4 regions of the Streptosporangium sp. NPDC006013 genome follow, and region 4 is predicted to be linked to each of the others. Evidence: riboswitches for the same ligand, from Rfam matches in the RefSeq annotation. Region 4 holds a riboswitch; each other region holds the start of a gene.
What was found. Region 4 has a riboswitch for cobalamin ahead of ABZ260_RS32635 (ribonucleoside-diphosphate reductase subunit alpha). Riboswitches for the same ligand answer to the same signal wherever they lie in the genome.

Region 1 (5,457 bases), on a different contig from region 4:
CGTGCGCCAGGGCGTGCGGCAGTTCCTCGACATCGGGTCGGGACTGCCGACGCAGGACAACGTGCACCAGGTCGCCCATCGCATCGCGCCCGACACCCGGGTGGTCTATGTCGACAACGACCCCATCGTCCTGGTGCACGGCCGTGCGCTCCTGGAGGAGAACCACCTCACCTCTGTCATCCAGGGCGACATGCGGGAACCCGAGAAGCTCCTGACGGACCCGCAGATCGAGAGCGCCATCGACTTCACCCAGCCCGTCGCGGTGCTGCTGATCTCGATGCTGCACTTCATTCCCGACGACGCCCTGGTCGCCCACATCATCACCACGATCCGCGAACGGCTGGCCCCGGGGAGCCATCTGATCGTCACGCACGCCTTCGAGGCCAACGTCAGCGCCGAGGTGCACGAGGCCGGGCAGCAGGTCTACCGCTCGACCAGCGCGGGGGCGCTCACCTCGCGCGGCCCGGAACAGCTGGCCGAGCTGCTGAGTGGAATGGAACTGCTGGAGCCGGGGATCGTCCCGGTCGAGGCGTGGCGCTCCGAGTACAACGAGTACGGAGAGAAGACCACCGTCGACTTCACCAAGCCGGGCATCCTCGGCGTCGTCGGACGTAGCTGACCGCCTCCAGGTGAACCGGACTGGGAGAGCGCGAAGTGAAGAGCGTCAGCCAGGGCGGTGGGTTTGTGGCCGGCGGGCCGGCAGCAGGACGCAGTCACCGCACATGCCGCCGCCGGGCAGGCGGTAGTACAGGCAGCAGCTGCGACGGACGAAGAAGGGACGGCCGGGTACGGGCTCGGTCAGTTCGCCGGTGCCGCGCAGGAGATCCCGGTCCAGCAGTTCGCGGCCCAGCCGCACGGCCTTCGCGCTGAGGTCGGGCCGTCGGTGGATGAAGGCGCCGACGCTTCCGGCCAGTGCGGAGGCCGCATTGCCCCACAACAGCCCCGGCGCGATCTTCACGATCCGCCGGACCGCCTCCGCGAGCGGCTCCAGCATCTCGGCCATGATGCCGCGGTAGACCGGTTCGGCGATCCGCGCGGGGTCGCGGATGCCCCAGCCGGACAGCCGGGTGGCTCGCAGCGGCAGCGGGTCGGGGGCCGGCCGCCAGTACAGGTGCTCGGGGGCCAGGTCGATGAGCAGGTCGTGCGCGACCACGGCGCCGATGGACGGTGACCACAGGCGGGCGGCCAGGCCCTGGAACAGGATCGAGGCGGCCACCCGGTGCTCGGTGGTGTCCAGTCGTCCGGCCATGTCGTGGATTCTCGCCTCCAGGACGCCCGGATCCGTCCACAGATCGGTGAACGGCCGCCATCCGGCCTCGGCCTCGCCTGTCTCGATCCCGAAGTAGCCGCCGATGGCGCGGACGTCGGCGACCGCGCCGGCGACCACGGCCGGGGCGGCGGGCAGCAGTCCGGGTGGAGCACCGGCACGTGAGTCGCACGGCATGGCAATCGCCTTCCTCTCTTGGGGAGTTCCGCCCCAATTTCGCTGAGGAGGCGACGGCGTGAGTCTCCTGGCTCTCGGGTCCAAGCTCGCCCGGCCTTCCCACCCGTACCCGGGCAGTGGCGATATCGGGGTCCGCTCGCCGATCACAGTGGCGGGACCGCGCCGGGTTCACACCGGCTTCCTCGTTCCGCCGTCACCTTCGCTGTCATGGTCGCACGGCTCGCATGATTCGCGGTGGGAGGGCTTGCCCAAGGAAGTCACCGCTTCCGGCGACGCGCTTTTCACCGCGTACCGGCGATGTCTTGCCCAACTCGCGATCATGCTGTGATCAGCGGTCCCGCGCCCCGAGGGCGAAACAAGTCCAATGATCCACAACCGGGTCGCAAGTCCTCATCGCTACCGTGATCGCCGATCACATCTTGTTGACGGCAAGGAGAAATCAGGGTGGCAGCGGTGGATTCCGTGCTTCGGACCGCTCGGCGGCGGATGAACACGTACCTGCGCGAGGGGTCTGACACGTTGGACCTGTCGGGTCTCGGCCTGCTCCGGGTGCCCGAGGAGGTGGCCGAGCTTCCCGGTCTACGGGTGCTGCGCCTGAGATCCAACTGGTTGACCGAGCTTCCCCGGTTCCTGACCGACCTGCCCGCGCTGACCGAGCTCGACCTCGGGGGCAACCGTGAGCTGACCGCCCTGCCCGAATGGATCGGCGAGCTGACCGGACTGATCTACCTCAATGTCTCGGTGACCGGACTGCGCCGCCTCCCCGACTCGATGCGCGAGCTCACCGGTCTCACCGAACTCGGCCTGAGCAACCTCCATGACCTGGAGGAGGTGCCCGAGTGGATCGGCGACCTCACCCGGCTCGCCAGGCTCCGCATGTGGTATGCCGAGCCGGCCTGTTTCCCGGCGTCGATGGCCCGTCTCACCGCCCTCACCTGGTTGGACCTGGCATACAGCCGGCCCGCCGATCTCTCTCCGTGGCTGGGCGAGCTGACCGCTCTGGAGCATCTCGGTATGGGATGCGCCTCACTGACCGGCCTGCCGGAGTCGATCGGGAACCTCACCGCCCTCACCTCTCTCAGCCTGTGGAACACCGGGCTGACCGAGCTGCCGGAGTCGATCGGCAAACTCACCGCCCTCAGGTCCCTCGGCCTGGGCAAGAACAAGCTGACCGCCCTTCCCGAGTCGATGCGGGCTCTCACCTCCCTGACCAAGCTCGATCTGCAGGGAAACCGGCTGACCGAGCTGCCGGAGTGGCTGGGTGAGCTGACCGCGCTCACCGAACTGCGCCTGGACCGCAACGACCCCAGGCCCCAGGTTCCGGCCTCGCTGCGAGCACTCGCGCGAACCCGTCCGGAATGGCGCCGCTTCCTGGCCAGCCGCACCCGCTGAGCCTCTCCGAATCAGGTGCGGTGGCAGCGGCAGAGACAGCGCGTTGAGTGAGCCCGGCGCAGAGAGGGGGCACAGCAGCCCGCTCTCCTCGCGCCGGCGGGGATTTCCGCCGTCGGAAGGTCAGGAAAGGCGGCCGACGTAGGCGAGGGCCTGCTTCAGGAGGGTGCCCTGACCGCCGAGCATCTCCTGTTGCACCAGCGGTGACGAGGCCTCCTCGGGAGTGAACCAGACAAGGTCGAGGGCGTCCTGCCGGGGGCGGCAGTCACCCGCGACCGGGACGACGTAGGCGAGGGAGACCGCGTGCTGCCGGGGGTCGTGGTAGGGCGTGACGCCCTGCGTCGGGAAGTACTCGGCGATGGTGAACGGCTGCGGAGAGGCGGGGATGTTGGGCAGTGCCGTCGGGCCGAGGTCCTTCTCCAGATGGCGGATGAGCGCGTCGCGGACCCGCTCGTGGTGCAGCACCCGGCCGGAGACGAGGGCGCGGCTGACCGTCCCGTCCGCTCCGATGCGCAGCAGCAGGCCGACATGCGTGACCACCCCGGCCTCGTCGACTCGCACCGGCACGGCGTCGACGTAGAGGATCGGCATTCGTGCGCGGGTCGACTCCAGCTCTTCGGGAGAGAGCCAGCCGGGCGTGGTTTCGGTCATTTCGGTCATTGATCGATCGTACTTCGCGGTGGGCTCGGAAACGCGTTCTTCCCCGGCGACCTGCCGAAAGTCAGGGCCGGCGGGGCGCCGCCCGGCCTCGCCCGCGGTACGCCGGTCGTGGAGTCGATGCTCGCGATATTGCCAGGCGTACCGGCTTCTCGCCATGCCGAACGCGCCGCCATCCACCGTGCGCAGACCCGGTTCATCGCCGCCCCGATCCGGCTCTTATGATTCACAGCAGACCCGACATAGACCTCTTGGAAAGAGAACCGGTTGTTGGGAATGTTCATCTCGGTGAAATGCTCAGGCCGCTATCGTGAAGACATCGCGTGAGCGAGAGGAGGTGGCGAGATGGCCAGGCATGAATGGGACCCCGACCTGGGCGGCGGTCAGAATGAAAGCACTGGGCGTCGAATTGCCAGGGCGCGTAAACGCAGAGGGCTCACCCAAACCGGCCTGGCGGCCAGGGCCAATGTTTCCCGCAGCCTGATCGCGCAGGTCGAGGCGGGTCATAAACCGGCCACTCCCTCGCTTGTGGCGGCTGTGGCAAGGGCCTGCGGGGTCGATGCCGCGGAGATCAACGGCCAGCCCTACCGAGGGTCCGACAGACGCACCGACGCGGTGCACGCGGCGATGCCCGCCATCAGGCGTGCTCTCACCTACGCCGACATCTCCCCGGAGCTGGAGGTCCCTCCCCGGTCACTTGATGAGCTCGCCAAGGAACTGGTCAAACTCCAGAAGCTGCAGGGGGCCGCCGCCCATGTCAGGCTCGGTGGGCGCCTGCCGTCGGCCATCGAGGAGCTGACGGTCCACGCGGTCGAGTCGGACGCTCCGAGGGCGTGGCGCCTGCTGAACCACGCGTACGCCATAGCGGTGTCCCTGACCCGCCGCCTGGGCTACAACGACCTGGCGCAGGTCGCCGTCGAGCGGGCCGCGACCGCCGCGCTGCGCGCCGACGACCCGCACCTGCGGCACCTGGTCTCGCTGTCGCGGGCGCTGCTGCTGCTCACCCTGGGGTCCGGTGACATCGCGCTGACCATGGTGAGGCGGGCGGCGAGCGACGTGGACCGGTCAGATCCGGCAGGCCTGCAGGTTTACGGCTCCCTCCAGTTGCGCGCGGCCGTCTCCGCCGCCCGGCTGGGGCACGAGTCGGACGCCTGGGAGCACCACGGCCTCGCGGCGGAAACAGCCGCCCGCATCGACTCGCGAACCCGGCCAGACCCGTACGGGCTGCAGGTGAATCCCGTCAACGCGGTGATTCACGGATGTGTGGTGGCGACGGAACTTGGTGACTACGACAGGGCGATTCGGCTGGACTCGGGTTTCATCCCGCCTGCCAGGATGTACGCCGAACGTAGGGCACATCACGAGATAGACATGTCCAGGGCACATCTGTGGCTCAGGGATCATGACAGAGCACTCAGCCGAGTTCTCAACGCCGAGCGAATCGCCCCCCAGATGACACGATTCCACCCTACGGCGAGAGAGACCGTCAGGCAGCTGGGCGCCTATTACCGCACCGTCCCTGAGCAGTTACGCGGCCTGGAAAGTCGAATGGTCTTCTAGATTTACCCGGGAGAATTGTTCACGGGAAACTGTGAACACTGCCGGTCGTCATGTTCCGTAAGGTCGCCGTGATGGTGTGCATCGCGTTTCTCGCCATCCGAATCCGATGATTCCGACCTTGGAGGACGGATGACACGGCGTGCGGTACGGGCTGGATATCGGGAAATGATCGACGAGGCGACGGCGAACCGGCACGACCGGGCGCTGGCGGTCGTTCAGCGACTCCTGTTCGAGCGGGGAATCCGCGCCCACCGCCATCACACGATCAGCCTGGGTTTCGCCGACCGTACGGACGCTCCCACCTGGCCCGGACTATCCGTTCCCCGCTCGTGGACGGAGCGGCATCCGCCCGAACTGGTCGTGATCGACTCCCAGGGCAGGCGCGTCGCCACGGTGACCATAGGCCC
Region 2 (5,457 bases), on a different contig from region 4:
GGTGAAGCCGAACGGCCCGGTCACCCGGGCGTTGCGCAGGCTGACCATCCCGGTGACCGTCATCCACCGGCAGAAGACGCTCCCGTCGGCGATCAGCCCGTCCATGTTCAGCGCGCTCCGGCCGGAGGCCGCCAGACGGGCATGATCCAGAATCACGGTGCCGCTCACCTTGACGTTGGAGAAGCTGACCTGGTCCGTGGCGCCGAGCCCGATCGCGGCGATGCCCCGCCCCGCCTGGAGCCGGTCGCAGTCGATCTCCAGGCTCCGCGCGTGGCTCAGCGTGAGGCTTCCGGCGAGCTGGGCTCCGCGCAGTTCCACCGGGCCGGTGAACACGCATCCCTCCAGCAGCAGATGCCCGTCGACCTGCGCGTTGGAGGCGTACAGGCCCGGCAGGTGGGAGCCGTTGAAGCTCAGCTGCGGGCAGCGCGCCCAGTGCAGGCTGGGTTTCTCCGCGAAGAAGCAGGACAGGAACCGGGCGGAGTGGCGGAGGGTGGAGTAGGCCAGGTTCACCCACTCGGTGATCCGGGCCCCCTTGATCCGGAGCGCCGGGATCCGGTGCGACCGGGGCGGCTCCTCGCTCATCAGCAGGACGGCGATCACCCTGGCCCGGACCGTCCGCCCCTCGTCCCAGGCCGCCCCTGCCGCCGGGTCGTCCTCCTCCGGCTTCCCGGTGGTGAAGTCGACCTCCTCCCCAAGTGGAAACGCCTCCCACACCCGGCGCTCCGCCTCGGACAAGTCCTCAACCCGCACATCGCCCCCCTTTGCCCAAACACTGCCACCTTTTGATCGTTTGCGTCCAGAGAAGGGTTGTCTGGTGGCGGCTTCGGCGGTTGCCAGGCGGCCGGGCGGTAGTTCAGGGCGATGGCGCCGGAGCCGAAGGCCGCGCTGCCGGCCGGTTTCCGATCCCGGAGGCTCGCCCCACCGCCGGGCACGGGCGACGGGGCGAGCGACCCGGTGTCAGTCCTGTGGCACGCGGAGAGCCCTGGCGGCGGTGACCATGTTGCGCAGGGAGGCACTGGTCTCGGGGTAGCCGCGGGTCTTCAGGCCGCAGTCGGGGTTGACCCACAGGCGGGTCGGGTCGACGGCCTGAAGGGCGCGCCGCAGGTTCTGCTCGATCTCCTCGGAGGACGGGACGCGGGGCGAGTGGATGTCGTAGACGCCGGGGCCGATGCCGCTCTGGTAGCCGGCGTCGCGCAGGTCGGCGACGAGTTCCATGTCGGAGCGGGCGGCCTCGACGCTGGTGACGTCGGCGTCGAGGTCGCCGATCGCACCGATGATCTCCCCGAACTCGGAGTAGCACATGTGGGTGTGGATCTGGGTGGAGTCGGCGACTCCGCAGGTGGCCAGCCGGAACGCGCCGACGGCCCAGGCCAGATAGGCGGCGTGCTCGTCCCCGCGGAGCGGCAGGAGCTCGCGCAGGGCGGGTTCGTCGACCTGGATGATGCGGATTCCTGCGGCCTCCAGATCGTGGATCTCGTCGCGGAGGGCGAGGGCGACCTGGCGGGCGGTGTCGGCCAGGGGCTGGTCGTCGCGGACGAACGACCAGGCGAGCATGGTGACCGGGCCGGTGAGCATGCCCTTGACGGGCCTGTCGGTGAGGGACTGCGCGTAGGTGGCCCAGCCGATCGTCATCGGCTCCGGCCGGAAGACATCGCTGTGCAGGATCGGCGGACGGACGCAGCGCGACCCGTAGGACTGGACCCAGCCGTGATCGGTGGCGGCGTACCCGTCGAGCCGTTCGGCGAAGTACTGCACCATGTCGTTGCGTTCGGGCTCGCCATGGACGAGGACGTCCAGGCCGAGTTCCTCCTGCAGGGCGATCACCCGCTCGACCTCCTCCCTCATGGCCTGCTGGTAGGCCGCGTGGGTGAGCTGCCCGGCCTTGTGGGCGGCGCGGGCCTTGCGGATCTCGGGGGTCTGCGGGAACGAGCCGATCGTGGTGGTCGCCAGGTCCGGCAGGCGCAGCGCGGCCCGTTGGGCGGCGAACCTCGCGGCCCGGTCGCCACGGCGGACGCCGTCGCCGAGCATGTCGAGACGGGCCCGGACCCGGTGGTCGACCGTGGCGGTCTCGACCTCGGTGGCGGGGAGCGGGCCGGGGGCACCGGAACGCGAGGCCCGGCCGAGGGCGACGACTTCGGCGACCTTCTGCCGGGCGAAGGCCAGACGACCCCGGACGGCCGGGTCCAGCGCGGTCTCGGCGTCCAGGTCGAGCGGGACGTGCAGCAGCGAGCAGGAGGTGCTCACCTCGACCTGGTCGGCCAGGCCGAGCAGGACCGCGCAGGTCGCCTTCGCCCGCTGAACGTCGGTACGCCACACGTTGCGGCCGTCCACCACCCCGGCGACGACGGTCTTGCGGGGTAGTCCGCCGACGGAGGCGAGCACGCCGAGATTGCCCGGCCCGGCGACGAAGTCCAGACCAACCGCCTCGACACGGGTTGCGGCCAGCATGCGCAGCGCGTCCGCGTCGACCGTACCGAAGTAGGTCGCCACCAGGATCCGGGGCCTGTTGGGCAGCTCGCCGAGACGTTCGTAGACGCGGGCGAGCGCGGCGATCTCCTCGGCGTTCCGGTCGGCGACCAGGGCGGGCTCGTCGAGCTGTACCCACCGCGCGCCCGCCCCGGCGAGCCGTTCCAGCAGGTCGGCGTAGACCTCGACGAGCTCGTCGAGCAGGCCGAGAGGCCGGAATCCGGCGGGCGCGCCGGGCGAGGCCTTGGCGAGCAGCAGATAGGTGAGGGGACCGACCAGCACCGGGCGGGTCTCCACCCCCAGGGCCCTGGCCTCCGCGTATTCGACCAGCGGCTTGGACCGTGCCCCGTCGGCCAGCCGGAACCGGGTGTCCGGCCCCACCTCGGGCACAATGTAGTGATAGTTGGTGTCGAACCACTTGGTCATCTCCAGCGCCGGGACGTCCTGGACGCCGCGGGCCATGGCGAAGTACCGGTCCAGGCCGGTCAGGTGCCGGTAACGGCCGGGCACCGCGTCGACCATGACGCTGGTGTCGAGTACCTGGTCGTAGAGGGAGAACGTGTTCGACGGGATCGTGTCGAGGCCCGCGTCGCGCAGGCCCGTCCAGACCTCCTGGCGCAGGACCTCGGCCGTCTTCGCCAGGGCGGTGGCGTCGGAGCGCCCGGCCCAGTAGTCCTCGGTGGCGAACTTCAGTTCCCGGTGTGTCCCGATACGGGGGTATCCGAGGATCGTCGTTTGCATGGCAGCTTCCCTCGCTGAGCCACGGGCGGCCGGGCAGGAGGGAAGGAGCGCGCGGCGCGCGTCCCTGGCCCTCCCACGAGGCCGCGGACCACCGCGCGCCGAACGGCGCACGGGCGGAGGCAGGTCTTCGGACTCGCGGGCGCCACACCTGGGACAGGCATGTCCTACTGGCCGTCGCTTCCCAGGCCCAAAGGCCCAGTGCGTGGTGACGGCGGTCGTTCCCACTCACCGCTGCGGGGCAGTCCCGGATTCCCACCGGGTTCCCTCTTACGACATCCAGATCCCAGGGACCTGGATGAACCATCCGCGCCCAGGAGTCTAACCGGGCGGGCGGCATTTATCCCGTTGAGTTCTCGGAGACGATCTGTAGGTTGTCAGCATGTCTTCGTCGCTTCGCCTGGAGAAGGTCACCGCGGACAACGTCGAGGCCGCGTGCCGGCTGAAGGTGCGACCCGACCAGGAGGAGTTCGTGGACCCGGTCGCGTGGTCACTCGCCGAGGCGTACGCGCAGCCTGAGATCGCCTGGCCTCGACTGATCTTCGACGGCGAGCAGCTGGTGGGCTTCGTCATGGGCTTCTTCATGGTCCGTTTCAACCCGGACGATCCGGATGACACGCCCCGCTGTGGAATCTGGCGGCTGAACATCGCCGCCGATCAGCAGGGGCGGGGATATGGCCGCTTCGCGGTGGAGTCCGTGTGCGCGGAGGTCCGCAGACGTGGGCAGACCCGCGCGACGGTTACCTGGGCTCAGGGAGAGCAAGGGCCCGAGCGCTTCTACCTCCGGCTCGGCTTTCGCCCGACCGGCGAGAAGAGCGGCGATCAGGTCGTCGGCGAGCTGGCCCTGACCGGGCACCGAGATGGATTCCAGATGGGTCCGGCCGAGGTCCGCCGCCTGACGGCCGAGGACTGGAGGACGTTCCGTGATGTCCGGCTCGCGGCACTGGCGGACGCACCGGAGGCCTTCTCCTCCTCACTCGGGCGGGAACAGGCGTACGACGAGGCACGGTGGCGTGCCGGGATGCTGCCGGAGCGCGGGGTGAAGGCGGTCGCGGTCGTTGAGGGCCGGGTGGCCGGGGTCGCCGGCGGCTGGGTGCCCGAAGACCGGGGTGGGGCGGTCGAGGTGTACGGCATGTGGGTCGATCCGGCCGTGCGAGGCGCCGGGGTCGGTGCCCTGCTCGTCGAGGAAGTCGTCGCGTGGGCCGCCGAGCACGGGCATCGGAGGGTCGAGCTGTGGGTCGTGGACGGCAACGACGGGGCGGCCCGGCTGTACCGGCGCCTGGGCTTCGAGGCCACCGGCGAGTCCGAGCCGCACACCAACGACCCCGGCGTCCACGAACGGCTCATGGTCCGCGTGCTCGACGCCGGGCCCCGGGGCCCTCACGGCACCTGAGGATTCGTTAGGGCTGGGAGGCTTCGCCGGCGAGCTCAGGCGGCCGGTGTGTTGGAGAGGCAGACGCGGCAGCCTTTGTGTCAGTGGTTCGCCACCCCTCACCCGGTGCCGAGTGTCCTTTCGAAGATGCCGTAGGCGTCCGGGGTGAACAGTACGAACCGCAGGTCCGTGACCTGTGTCGGTGCGCTGCGTACGGTGCCGAGCGCGATGCGGGCGGCGTCGTCGATGGGCCAGCGGTAGATCCCGGTGGATATCGCGGGGAAGGCGACGCTGGTCGCGCCCAGCTCGTCGGCGACCCGGAGGGATTCGCGGTAGCAGGAGGCCAGCAGGTGCGAGCGGTCCTCGGTGGGAGAGAAGACGGGGCCGACGGTGTGGATGACCCAGCGGGCCGGCAGGTCGCCCGCGACGGTGGCCACGGCCTGGCCGGTCGGCAGCCCCTTGCCGTAGTGCGAGGCGCGCAGCTCGCGGCAGGCGGCCAGGATCGCGGGGCCGCCACGCCGGTGGATGGCCCCGTCGACCCCGCCGCCTCCCAGCAGCGAGGAGTTGGCGGCGTTGACGACGGCGTCGACCCGCTGCGCGGTGATGTCCCCTTGGACCAGCGTGATCTGCACGAAGCCGAGTCTGCCAGTGGAACCTCGATTTCCGGCACCGATTCCACCGGCTTGACGCGGGTCCTCGCGCACCCGCTGAACCTCAGCCAGGAAGAGCGCGAGGTTCCGCCGGAGCGCCGGAGCGCTCGGCCACGTCGATCGCGGCGGCGGCCAGGGCCAGCACGGGGAAGATCGCGTGTGACGGTACCCGGTAGACTCCCCGCTCGGGCTGCTCGACCAGCCCGGCCGAGGCCAGCGTCTTGAGGTGGT
Region 3 (5,457 bases), on a different contig from region 4:
GCCGGTCCCGTCGGAGGCGCCCGGGACATCGGCGGCGCCGGCCCCGGAACCACCGTCGTGCGAACCACCGTCGTGCGAACCACCGCCGTCCGTGTCGCCGTGCGGGCCCGCACCGGAACCATCACCCGCGGGACTTTCCGCGGAGCCGGTCTCGGGACCGTCCCCGGAGTTCACGGGGCCGTCCGAACCACCCGAATCGCCCGGACCGCCGGAACCGCTCGGCCCTCCATCCGGGTCGTCCGGCTCGTCGCCACCGTGCTCCGCCAGGAGGTCGTCGAGGCGTGACTCGTCAAGGCCCGGCGCGTCGAACGGGTCTCGGCGGCGGCGGTGTGGCAGCGAGAGACGGGCCGCCTCGCGCACGTCCTCGGCCGTGACCTCGGCGCCGCCGCGCCAGGCCGCGTGCGCGATGGCCGCGTTGGCCGTGACCAGATCGGCCCGGAGCCCGTCCACCTCGAAGGCGGCGCACACTCCCGCGATCTGGCGCAGCCGGGCGTCCGGCAGCACGACCTGCCTGACCCGCTCCCTGGCCTCGGCGATCCGCCGCGCCAGGGCCGCCTCCTGTCCCGCCCACCCGGCGGCGAAGGAGGCGGGATCGGCGTCGAAGGCCAGCCGGCGCCGTACCACCTCGGCCCGCTCGTCCGGATTCCTGGACGCCCGCACCTCGACGGTCAGCCCGAAACGGTCCAGGAGCTGTGGCCGCAGCTCGCCCTCCTCCGGGTTCATCGTGCCGACCAGCAGGAACCGCGCCGCGTGCCGTACCGAGACCGACTCTCGCTCGACGAAGCAGGTGCCGAGCGCGGCGGCGTCGAGCAGCAGGTCCACGAGATGGTCGTGGAGCAGGTTGACCTCGTCGACGTAGAGGACACCTCGATGCGCGGCGGCGAGCAGGCCCGGCTCGAACGCCCTGACCCCCTCGGTGAGCGCGCGCTCGATGTCGAGCGCGCCGACCAGCCGGTCCTCCGACGCGCCGACGGGCAGCTCCACCAGCGCGGCCGGACGCTCCTGCCCGCCCTCGCCCGCGTCGTGCGGGCCGTCGGGGCAGCCCGGATCCGGCTCGGCCGGGTCGCAGGAGAAGCGGCACGCGGCGATCACCTTGACCGCGGGGAGTTGTGCGGCGAGCGCGCGGACGATCGTGGACTTGGCGGTCCCCTTCTCCCCCCGGACCAGCACACCGCCCACCCGTGGGGAGACCGCGTTGAGTATCAGCGCGAGCTTGAGGTCGTCGAGACCGACGACGGCACTGAACGGATAGGCACCGATCACGAGGTTTCTTTCTGCGAGATCCTGCTGACGTGTCCGACCCGCCGAACGTTCAGTTCGGGGCCGCCGTGAGCGCGTCGCGGCGGACCACGCGCTGGACGGCGATGCCGTACAGGACGCCGATGGCCGACCAGAGCACGAGTTGCGTGCCGAGGGAGGACAGCCGGAAGTCCCACAGCAGCTGGGCGGGGAAACCGTCGGGCACCTCGTTGACCGCCGGCAGCACGAACAGGGTGACGATGACGGGGACCAGGAAGCCGGCCGCGCCGGCGAGCCAGGGCCTGGCCGGCACCTTACGGGCGCAGGCCACTCCCACCGCCACGGACAGCAGGCCGATGGCGACCAGGACCAGGTACAGCGTGGTCCGGCTGCCGATGGTGTCCGGGTCACCGACGGCGGGCGGGTTGGCCGGGTACTTGACGAACGGCACCAGCACGATCGCGACGAACGCCGTGGCGGCCATCGTCGCGGCCAGCACCACGTCGGAGCGGGGACCGATCCGGCCGCGCAGCCCGGCGAAGACGAGGGAGAAGATGCCCCCCACGGACATGCCGTACAGGGCCAGGGCGAGGAAGAGCCCGGCCTGCTGGCCGGACCGGCTGACCAGTGCCTCCTCCCCGTGGGAGTGCCCGACCTCGGTCTGGGCGTGGGCGGCGGCCTCTTCGAGCGCGATGGCCTGGTCGATGTTCGGCTCGCCCAGCAGGTAGGCGAACACGGCGGCGATCAGCCCGGCGACCAGCCCGACGAGCAGGCCGCGGAGCAACAGGGTACGGATCACGGCGCGCGGTCTAGTGGCAGGGAACGCCGAGCAGGTGGCGCCCGTCGTGCATGAGTTCGTGCAGATAGTCGCCCGCCTGCGACACCACCCCCTGGTCGAAGGTGACCAGGTAGGCCACCAGCAGGAGCAGCGGAACCGCCACGAGCCAGCGGGCCAGGTGGGAGAGGGGAACGGGCTGAGAAACGGACAGCTCACGCATGAGTAGCCTCCTTGGGGATGACGCGTCCCGACAGATGAGGACGCGGCGGCCAAGTAACCTGGCTCCCGGAACTCACGTTCCGGATACAGTGGCGCGACCGCACCGGCTTCTCACCGGACTTCCCTCGGACCACCGCGAAATCGTCCGCAATGTAACTCTTTTCGTGGCGGGCCGTCAACAGAAGGTGATTCGTCGCGGCGCGGCGGACCCGGTTCCGCCCGTCGATCCGGCCGCCACGGCCCGCTCCCCGGCCCGGGATGGATCGGGTTTTGGAGGTGAGCCTCTGCTGCGCGGGCCATACGGCCATGACGGCGACAAGCGGATACCGACCGGATGCGCGGCGGCTCCCGAAGGCCGCCGCGACAGGTGCTCAGCGAGACACCCTGCGGAGCAGGTAGGTGTCCATGATCCAGCCCTTGCGTGCCCGTGCCTCGGCACGCAGCTCGCGGATGCGGTCGGCGACCTCGGGCACCGGTCCGGCGACCAGGATCTCGTCGGGAGTGCCGAGGTAGGCGCCCCAGTAGATGTCGAAGTCACCGCCCGGATCGGCGCCCAGATCGGCGCCCAGATCAGCGAAGGCGCAGTGGGCGTCCAGCATGACGACGACGTCGTCGGCCGAGGGCCCCTCCTCGGCGAGCCGCCGGCCGGTGGTGATGTGCACCGGCCGGGCGACCCGGGTCAGGCTGACCCGATGCCGGGCGGTGAGTGCGGACACGCTGCTGACACCGGGAATCACCTCGTGCTCGAACCGGACCGAGCCCCGCTGGTGAATCTCCTCGACGATGGCCAGGGTGCTGTCGTACAGGCCCGGATCGCCCCACACCAGGAAGGCACCCGTCTGCCCCTCGGCGAGCTCGTCACGGATGAACCGCTCGCAGATGTCGGCGCGGCGCGAGCGCCAGTCCTCGACCGCGGGCGCGTAGTCGGGAGTGGTCCGGTCACGTTCGGGATCGCCGGCCTCGACGATCCGGTACGGCGGGCGGGCGTGCGCGTCGACGAGGTCGTGCCGCAGCTGGACGAGGTCGTGTTTGACCTCGCCCTTGTCCAGGACGAAGAACACGTCGGTACCGGCGATGGCCTTGACCGCCTGGAGGGTGAGATGGTCGGGATCACCGGCACCGATGCCGATGATGAGGATTCGCTTCACCCAACAGAGTCTGCCCGTACCGTTTCGAGATTCGGCACAGGGGGCTCCGGTCAACCGACGAGCAGCGTGCGGGCCAGGCCGATGGCGGCGGCCGCGGCGATGAACCAGGCGGTGTTGAGCCTAGTGCGCCACTGCAGCAGCAGCGCGAGCACGGCCAGTGCCACGGTGAGCGGGTCGACGAACGCATCACCGGCCAGTTGCAGGGTGACACCGGCCATCAGGGCCAGCGCGGTGGCGTTGACACCGTCCAGGAACGCCGATGACCAGGCCCGGCCGCGGATCCGGTCGACGAGCCGGGTCAGCAGGCCGACCAGCACGAACGACGGGGTGAAGATGGCGACGGTGGCCAGCACCGCCCCCGGCAGGGCGGCGATGACGTAGCCGACGAAGGTGGCGGTGGTGAACACCGGCCCCGGGGTGAGCTGGCCGATGGAGATCGCGTCCAGCAACTGGTCGCGGGTGATCCAGCCGAGCCGCCGTACGAAGTCGCCCTCCAGGAAGGCCAGCAGGACGTAGCCGCTGCCGTACAGCACCGAACCGATCTTCAGGAACGTCAGGAACAGCTCGGTGAGCCGGCCGCCGGTGGGGTCGGGAAGCAGCGGCACCAGCACCAGGCCTGGAGAACCGCGACGCGGCAGCCAGACGTGCCTGGTGCCGGCCGCCATCACCACCAGCCCACCGGCGGCCAGCACGAGCAGCTCGTTGACACCGAGCAGGTACAGCGCCAGTGCCACCGTGGCGACGAGCGCGGTCAGCCGGCCCTTGATCGCGGTCCTGAGCAGTCCGGCCAGGGCCCACACCACGATGGCCACCACCACCGGTTTGATCCCGTACAGCAACCCCTCGACGGCAGGGGTCCGGCCGTAGCGGACATAGGACCAGGCCAGGGCGAGGACGATGGCGAAGGCGGGCAGGATGAAGCACACCCCGGCGGCGATCAGACCCTTCCAGCGAGCCCGGTCATAACCCAGGTGGATGGCCAGTTCGGTGGAGTTGGGGCCGGGGATGAGGTTGACGGCGCCTATCAGGTCGACGAAGCGCTCATCGGAGACCCAGCCGCGCCGGCGCACCAGTTCGTCACGCATCATCGCGGTGTGCGCGGCCGGGCCGCCGAATCCGATCACGCCGAGTTTCAGGAAGACCCCGATGACCTCGCCCAGCGCGTGCACCGGCCGTCCGCCGGATCCGCCACCGGTGTCATCGTGCGAAGCGTTCATCGTGGCCTTCCAGCTGGGGGTGCACCGAATCGTGCATTGTTCACGACCGTGTTGAACACCAGGCCGACGGCGGCCGAACACCGGGACCACGGCCGTGAACGTTTGACGCTCGGCGAACGCTCCCGGTCCTGACCTCGGCGCCGTCCATGGTCCCAGCCCGAGCCGCCCGACCTGCCGATTCCCGGCCCCAAGTGGTGGCGCAGACAACAGCAAGAGCCTGCCAAGTGGTGAAGGTGATCCTTGGAACGTCAACCTCCCCCGACCGACACTTCAGGGAACGTTCCATGCGCAAGGTCTTCCTCGGCTCCGCCGCACTCCTGCTGCTCGCCGTGATCGCCCAGTTCTACCTCTCCACCTTCGGCGCCTTCGAGCGCCCCACCCCGAGCCCGGGCGCCTCCAGCGCCATCACCCCGCACGCGATCAACGGGATCGCGGTGATCCCGGCGCTCTCCCTGGTCACCGCGATCGTCGCCGCGCTGGCCCGCGCGGGCGGCAAGATGATCTGGCTGAGCCTCGTCCCGCTGGCGGTCATGCTGGGCCAGCTCTTCGTGATCTTCCCGTTGGTCGAGCTGTCCGGTGCCACCAAGGAGCAGACCAACACCTTCGCCCACGTCGTGTTCGGCTTCCACGCGATCCTCGGCCTGGTGCTGCTCTGGGCCTCCGTGGTGATCTTCCGCGAGGCGAGGGCCCTGGCCTCACCCGCCCACGCCAGGAGGCGGACCCCCGACCTGGCCTCCTCCCCGTTCTGACCTCACCCGCGCCGTCTCTCACGGTTCCGGCCCTTTCCACTCACCCTGAAAGATCATGAATACCGCGCAGCTCCTCGCCCTGGACCGCATCCTGCTCGTTCTCGTCG
Region 4 (5,457 bases):
AGCTTCAGGTCGGCGGGGATCTCGGGAATGTCCTGAACGGAGCCGTCGGCGCGCTTGATCGCGTCACGGATCCGCGAGGTCCACAGCCCCCGGGCCCGCAGGTCGGCGACGAGGTAGCGGTTGACCTGGAGGAACTCACCCGAGAGGGTCTCGCGCTTGAAGATGTTGGAGACCTGCGGCTCGATGCACTCGTAGCAACCGGCGATGGAGGCGATCGTGGCCGTGGGCGCGATCGCGATCATCAGCGAGTTACGCAGCCCCGTTCCGGCGATCCGCTCCCTGAGCTCCGTCCACGCGGCCGACGTCGCGGCCCCGTAGTGGTCGGGGTGGAGCACCCCGGCGGCGGCCCTGGTCTCCCGGTACGAGGGATGGCGGCCCCGCTCCGCGGCCAGGTCCGAGGAGGTCCGGTAGGCGGCCAGCGCGATCTCCTCGGAGATCCGGGTGGACAGCTCCAGCGCCCGCGGCGAGTCGAACGGCAGCCGCAGCGTGAACAGCACGTCGGCCAGGCCCATCACGCCGAGCCCGATCGGGCGCCACCTCTGGTTGGCGGCCCGGGCCTCGGGGGTCGGGTAGAAGCCCAGGTCGATGGTGCGGTCGAGGAACCGCACGGCGGTGCGGACCGTCGCGCGCAGCCGCGCCCAGTCGATCCCGTCTCCGGAGTCCCCGGACAGGTGGGCGGCCAGGTTGATCGAGCCGAGGTTGCAGACCGCGGTCTCGGCGTTGCTGGTGACCTCGAGGATCTCGGTGCAAAGGTTCGACAGATGGATGACGTTTTCCGGCCTGGCCGTCTGGTTGGAGGTCCGGTTGGCCGCGTCCTTGAAGGTCATCCAGCCGTTGCCGGTCTGGGCGAGCGTGCGCATCATCCGGCCGTACAGGGTGCGGGCGGGGAGCTGCGCGGTGAACCGGCCCTCGGCCTCGGCGGCCCGGTAGGCGTCGTCGAACGCGGCACCGTACAGGTCGGTGAGGTGCGGGACCTCCTTGGGGTCGAACAGTGACCACACGCCGTCGGCCTCGACCCGGCGCATGAACTCGTCGGGGATCCAGTTGGCCAGGTTCAGGTTGTGCGTGCGGCGGGCCTCCTCGCCGGTGTTGTCGCGCAGTTCGAGGAACTCCTCGATGTCGGCGTGCCAGGGCTCCAGATAGACGCAGGCCGCACCCTTGCGGCGGCCGCCCTGGTTGACCGCGGCGACGCTTGCGTCCAGGGTGCGCAGCCAGGGCACGATGCCGTTGGAATGGCCGTTGGTACCACGGATCAGCGAGCCCCGCGAGCGGATCCGGCTCCAGGCGATCCCGATGCCCCCGGCGTACTTCGACAGCCGCGCGACCTGCCCGTAGCGCTCGTAGATGGCCTCCAGCTCGTCGCGGGGCGAGTCGAGCAGGAAGCACGAGGAGAGCTGGGGCCTGCGCGAGCCGGAGTTGAACAGCGTGGGCGAGCTGGGCAGGTAGGACAGGGTGGCCATGAGCGCGTACAGCTCGGCGGCCTCCTCGACGGTCTCGGACAGGCCACAGGCCACCCGGAGGAAGAAGTGCTGCGGACGCTCCAGCACCTTGCGGGTGCGCGGGTGACGCAGCAGGTAGCGGTCGTAGACGGTACGCAGCCCGAAGTACTCGAATCTGGCGTCGGCGTCCGGCTCGATGAGCGCGTCCAGGACCCCGGCGTGGGCGGCCACGAACTCCGCGAGCCCGTCGGCGATCAGCCCCGCCTCGTGCGTCGCGGCGACCGACTCGGAGAAGTCGCGGACGTCGTGCTCGGCGGCCTCGTCGGCGATCAGCTCGGCCAGCAGCGCGGCGGCGACCCTGGAGTTCTCGGGGTCGGTGATCACCCGGGCCGCCGCCTCGTCGATGGCCAGCCTGCGATCGACCGGCGCGTTCCCGGCGTTCTCCGCCACGGTTCCCGCCGCGATCCCTGCCGCGATCCCTGCTGCGGTCTCTGCTGCGGTCTCTGCCAAGGCCTGTGTCACGTGGTGTTCCTCGCTCGCTCTGACTTCCCCGTACGGCTCCGCCGGAGGGGCACGCGTCCGCGAGCGATCCCGGGCACGCCGGACCGCCTCGTTCCGCGGGCCCTCCCACGAGGCCCTGGACAATCACGTCACCGGCAGGTCTTCGGACTCACGGGCGCCCTGCGCATGCCTACCGGCCGTCGCTTCCCGGGCATGGTTCACCCAGTGCTCACATGACGGCTTTCGTTCCCGTTCACCGCTGCGGGGCAGTCCCGGAATCTCACCGGGTTCCCTCTTGCCTCGCCCCTCCCGGGGCGAACCAGCAACGAGCAGGATCCTACATCTAGGGGCGTCTGACGCAACTACCCCAACAAGTTGTGTCGGAGGACTTCAGCAGCCCGAGCTCGTGAAGCACCCCGCGGGTGCGGGCCGTCTCGGTGAAGAGCCACTGGCGGAAGTCGTCACCGCCGAGGTAGACCCGGCTCCATCCATTGGCCGCGCACAGGGCGCGCCAGCGCGGCGCGGCGTCGATCCTGTCACACAGGGCGATCGCGGCGTCCCGGTCCGCCTGGCTCATGCCCTTGGGTCCCAGCAGGCCGCACCAGTCGCTGTACTCCAGCCGGACCTCGACCTCCAGGAGCGTCGGCGCGTCGATCCCGTCGAGCCGGCTGCCCGAGGAGACCACCAGGGGACGCAGGCGGCCCGCGGCGATCTCGGGCCGCAGGGCGCGGGCCGACCCCAGCAGGGCCGCCACCCGTCCGACCTGGAGCGCCTCGGCGGCATCCTCGGCGCCGAGGAACCCCGCGTACTCCAGCAACCGGGCGTCCACCCCGAGGCACTTGCCGATCATGCCGTAGAGCACGTGGTCGGAACCGCCCTCCGGCCGGCCGCCGACCGTCAGCACCGCCGGGTTGCGGCGCAGCTCCGCGGCGAAGTCCTCGAAGGTGCGCAGGCGGGAGTCCGAGGGGACGACCAGGACCGCCCAGTCGCCGACCAGGCGGGCGAGAGGGGTGGCGGCGTCCACCACCGCGGTGGTGTTGGCGATCTCCGCGGCCGTCACCATCGGCATCGCGGTGACGAGCAGCCTGCCCTCGCGCGTGAACGAGCCGTGTACGGCGCCGAACGCGTCACGCGGGACGGAACCCAGGGCTCCCGGCCGCTCGACGGCCATGGCGGAGCGCGCCAGCCCCGACAGGACCAGGACGGAGGCGAGCCTGCCCGCGATGCCGTCCCAGCCGTGGCCGTCGGCGGTGGGTTCGAGGATGCTCAGGCGGCCCACGGCCGAGTCGGCGGAGTCATCGTTCAGGTCGCAGCCCGCGACGACCATGGCACCCGCCGCCAGCGCGAAAAACCTCCTACGGAGCATAAGCGCCCCTTCCCCCAAGAACCCCCTATACCGTAGGTTACCTCCTTATCGCTATCTGTTACAGGCTGGGGGCGGCCACCACCGGCGGCCGCCCCGCGAGCCGTCTCACTCCACCGTGACGCTCTTGGCCAGGTTGCGGGGCTTGTCGACGTCCCGCCCCAGTGCCACGGCGGCATGGTAGGCGAAGAGCTGGAGCGGGATCGACAGCAGGATCGGGTCCAGCTCGGTCTCGTTCCTGGGCACCACGACGCAGTCGTCGGCCAGCTTGGGGTCGGCCGCGCGGTGACCGACCATGAGCACCCGGCCGCCCCGGGCGCGGATCTCACCCAGCGTGGTGAGGTTCTTGTCCAGCAGCTCGTCGTCGGGGACGATCGCCACGGTCGGCATGTCCGGGCCGATCAGCGCCAGCGGCCCGTGCTTGAGCTCGCTGGCCGGGTACGCCTCGGCGTGCACATAGGAGATCTCCTTGAGCTTCTGCGCGCCCTCGCGGGCCACCGGATATCCCCGGACCCGGCCCACGAACATCATGCTCGGCGCATCGGCGTACTTCTGCGCCAGCTCCTTGAGCCGCGGCTCCAGCGTCAGGATCTCCTTGATCTGGTCCGGCAGCCTCCGCAGGCCCTCGCAGATCCGGCGGCCGTCGGCGGGGGACAGGTCACGCACCCGGCCGAGGTGCAGCGCGAGCAGCGCGAAGGCCACGGCGGTCGAGGTGAACGCCTTCGTGCTCGCCACCGAGACCTCGGGCCCCGCGTGCAGGTAGACGCCGCCGTCGCACTCACGGGCGATCGCGCTGCCCACGGTGTTGACGATGCCGAGCACCCGGCCGCCCTTGCGCTTGAGCTCCTGGACGGCGGCGAGGGTGTCGTAGGTCTCCCCCGACTGGCTGATCGCCACATACAGGGTGTCCGCCTCCACCACCGGGCTGCGGTAGCGGAACTCGCTGGCCGGCTCCGCGTCGGCCGGAATGCGCGCCAGCTCCTCGATGAGCTGCGCGCCGATCTGGCCCGAGTAGTACGCGGAACCACAGCCGATGATCTTCACCCGGCGGAACGAGCGGGTCTCCCGCGCGTCCATGTTGAGGCCGCCCAGGTGGGCGATGTGGAAGCGGTCGTCCAGACGCCCGCGAAGCGTCCTGGCCACGGTGTCGGGCTGCTCGGAGATCTCCTTGAGCAGGTAGTGCTCGTAACCGCCCGTGTCGTAGTGTCCCGCCTCCCAGTCGACGGTCAGCGTCTCCTTGGCCGTCTCCCGCGCGTCGCTGGCGAAGGTGTTGAACCCGTCCGCCTTGAGCACGGCGATCTCGCCGTCCTCCAGGTGGACCACCTGGCGGGTGTAGCGGACCAGCGCGGCGACGTCCGACGCGGCGAACATCTCCTTCTCACCGATGCCCAGCACGATGGGGCTTCCGTTGCGGGCCACCACCACCTCGCCGGGGCGCTCGGAGTCGATCACCGCGATGCCGTACGTGCCGACGACCCGCTTGAGCGCGGTCCTGACGGCCTCCTCCAGGGAGTCGGCCTCCTTGACCGTACGGGCGATCAGGTGCGAGAGCACCTCGGTGTCGGTCTCCGACAGGAAGATCGCGCCGTCGGCCTCCAGCTTGGCGCGCAGCTCGTCGGCGTTCTCGATGATGCCGTTGTGCACGATGGCGATGCGCTCGTCGGTGGACAGATGAGGGTGGGCGTTGACGTCACTGGGCGCGCCGTGGGTGGCCCAGCGGGTGTGGCCGATGCCCAGCCCGCCCTTGAACCGCGCGGGCACGACCGCCGCCAGGTCGGCCACCCGGCCCTTGACCTTGCGCATCTTCAGACCCTTGTTGGAGACCACCACCCCGGCCGAGTCGTAGCCCCGGTACTCAAGACGCTGCAGACCCTCCAGCAGGATGGGGGCCGCGTCCTTGGGCCCTACATAGGCCACGATTCCACACATGTAACCGTTCCTTATCCATAGACGATCCGGCGCAGCTGGCGCAGGGAGAGTTCGGGTGCCGCGACACGGCGTACCGCCAGCTCGGCGGCCAGCCTGGGGAAGATCTCGTCATTGACCAGCCCTCTCCCCTTGAGCTCCGCGTGACGCCGCCTGACGAAATCCTCAAGGGGTTCGGAGAAGTAGGCAAGCACGTCGGCGACGACTCGCGCCGCTTCGCCCGGGCCG

Region 1: linked by a shared signal. The riboswitch ahead of ABZ260_RS08070 ((2Fe-2S)-binding protein) and the one ahead of ABZ260_RS32635 (ribonucleoside-diphosphate reductase subunit alpha) in region 4 are both predicted to bind cobalamin.
Region 2: linked by a shared signal. The riboswitch ahead of metE (5-methyltetrahydropteroyltriglutamate--homocysteine S-methyltransferase) and the one ahead of ABZ260_RS32635 (ribonucleoside-diphosphate reductase subunit alpha) in region 4 are both predicted to bind cobalamin.
Region 3: linked by a shared signal. The riboswitch ahead of ABZ260_RS12690 (CbtB domain-containing protein) and the one ahead of ABZ260_RS32635 (ribonucleoside-diphosphate reductase subunit alpha) in region 4 are both predicted to bind cobalamin.

The regions. Positions count from the first base shown of each region.
Region 1 is NZ_JBEXUE010000034.1:1,169-6,625, forward strand. It holds gene ABZ260_RS08065 (SAM-dependent methyltransferase) at 1-619, shown strand, start outside; gene ABZ260_RS08070 ((2Fe-2S)-binding protein) at 665-1,444, opposite strand; cobalamin riboswitch at 1,505-1,631, opposite strand; gene ABZ260_RS08075 (leucine-rich repeat domain-containing protein) at 1,898-2,836, shown strand; gene ABZ260_RS08080 (NUDIX hydrolase family protein) at 2,957-3,493, opposite strand; gene ABZ260_RS08085 (helix-turn-helix transcriptional regulator) at 3,836-5,050, shown strand; gene ABZ260_RS08090 (hypothetical protein) at 5,180-5,457, shown strand, end outside.
Region 2 is NZ_JBEXUE010000013.1:5,341-10,797, reverse strand. It holds gene ABZ260_RS03825 (hypothetical protein) at 1-750, opposite strand, end outside; gene metE (5-methyltetrahydropteroyltriglutamate--homocysteine S-methyltransferase) at 958-3,207, opposite strand; cobalamin riboswitch at 3,308-3,527, opposite strand; gene ABZ260_RS03815 (GNAT family N-acetyltransferase) at 3,587-4,597, shown strand; gene ABZ260_RS03810 (O-acetyl-ADP-ribose deacetylase) at 4,696-5,208, opposite strand; gene ABZ260_RS03805 (helix-turn-helix domain-containing protein) at 5,291-5,457, opposite strand, start outside.
Region 3 is NZ_JBEXUE010000062.1:15,267-20,723, forward strand. It holds gene ABZ260_RS12680 (VWA domain-containing protein) at 1-1,263, opposite strand, end outside; gene ABZ260_RS12685 (CbtA family protein) at 1,313-2,038, opposite strand; gene ABZ260_RS12690 (CbtB domain-containing protein) at 2,049-2,237, opposite strand; cobalamin riboswitch at 2,268-2,400, opposite strand; gene cobF (precorrin-6A synthase (deacetylating)) at 2,608-3,384, opposite strand; gene chrA (chromate efflux transporter) at 3,435-4,601, opposite strand; gene ABZ260_RS12705 (hypothetical protein) at 4,886-5,350, shown strand; gene ABZ260_RS12710 (multicopper oxidase family protein) at 5,406-5,457, shown strand, end outside.
Region 4 is NZ_JBEXUE010000277.1:449-5,905, reverse strand. It holds gene ABZ260_RS32635 (ribonucleoside-diphosphate reductase subunit alpha) at 1-1,961, opposite strand, end outside; cobalamin riboswitch at 2,077-2,279, opposite strand; gene ABZ260_RS32630 (tripartite tricarboxylate transporter substrate-binding protein) at 2,284-3,306, opposite strand; gene glmS (glutamine--fructose-6-phosphate transaminase (isomerizing)) at 3,412-5,232, opposite strand; gene ABZ260_RS32620 (hypothetical protein) at 5,244-5,457, opposite strand, start outside.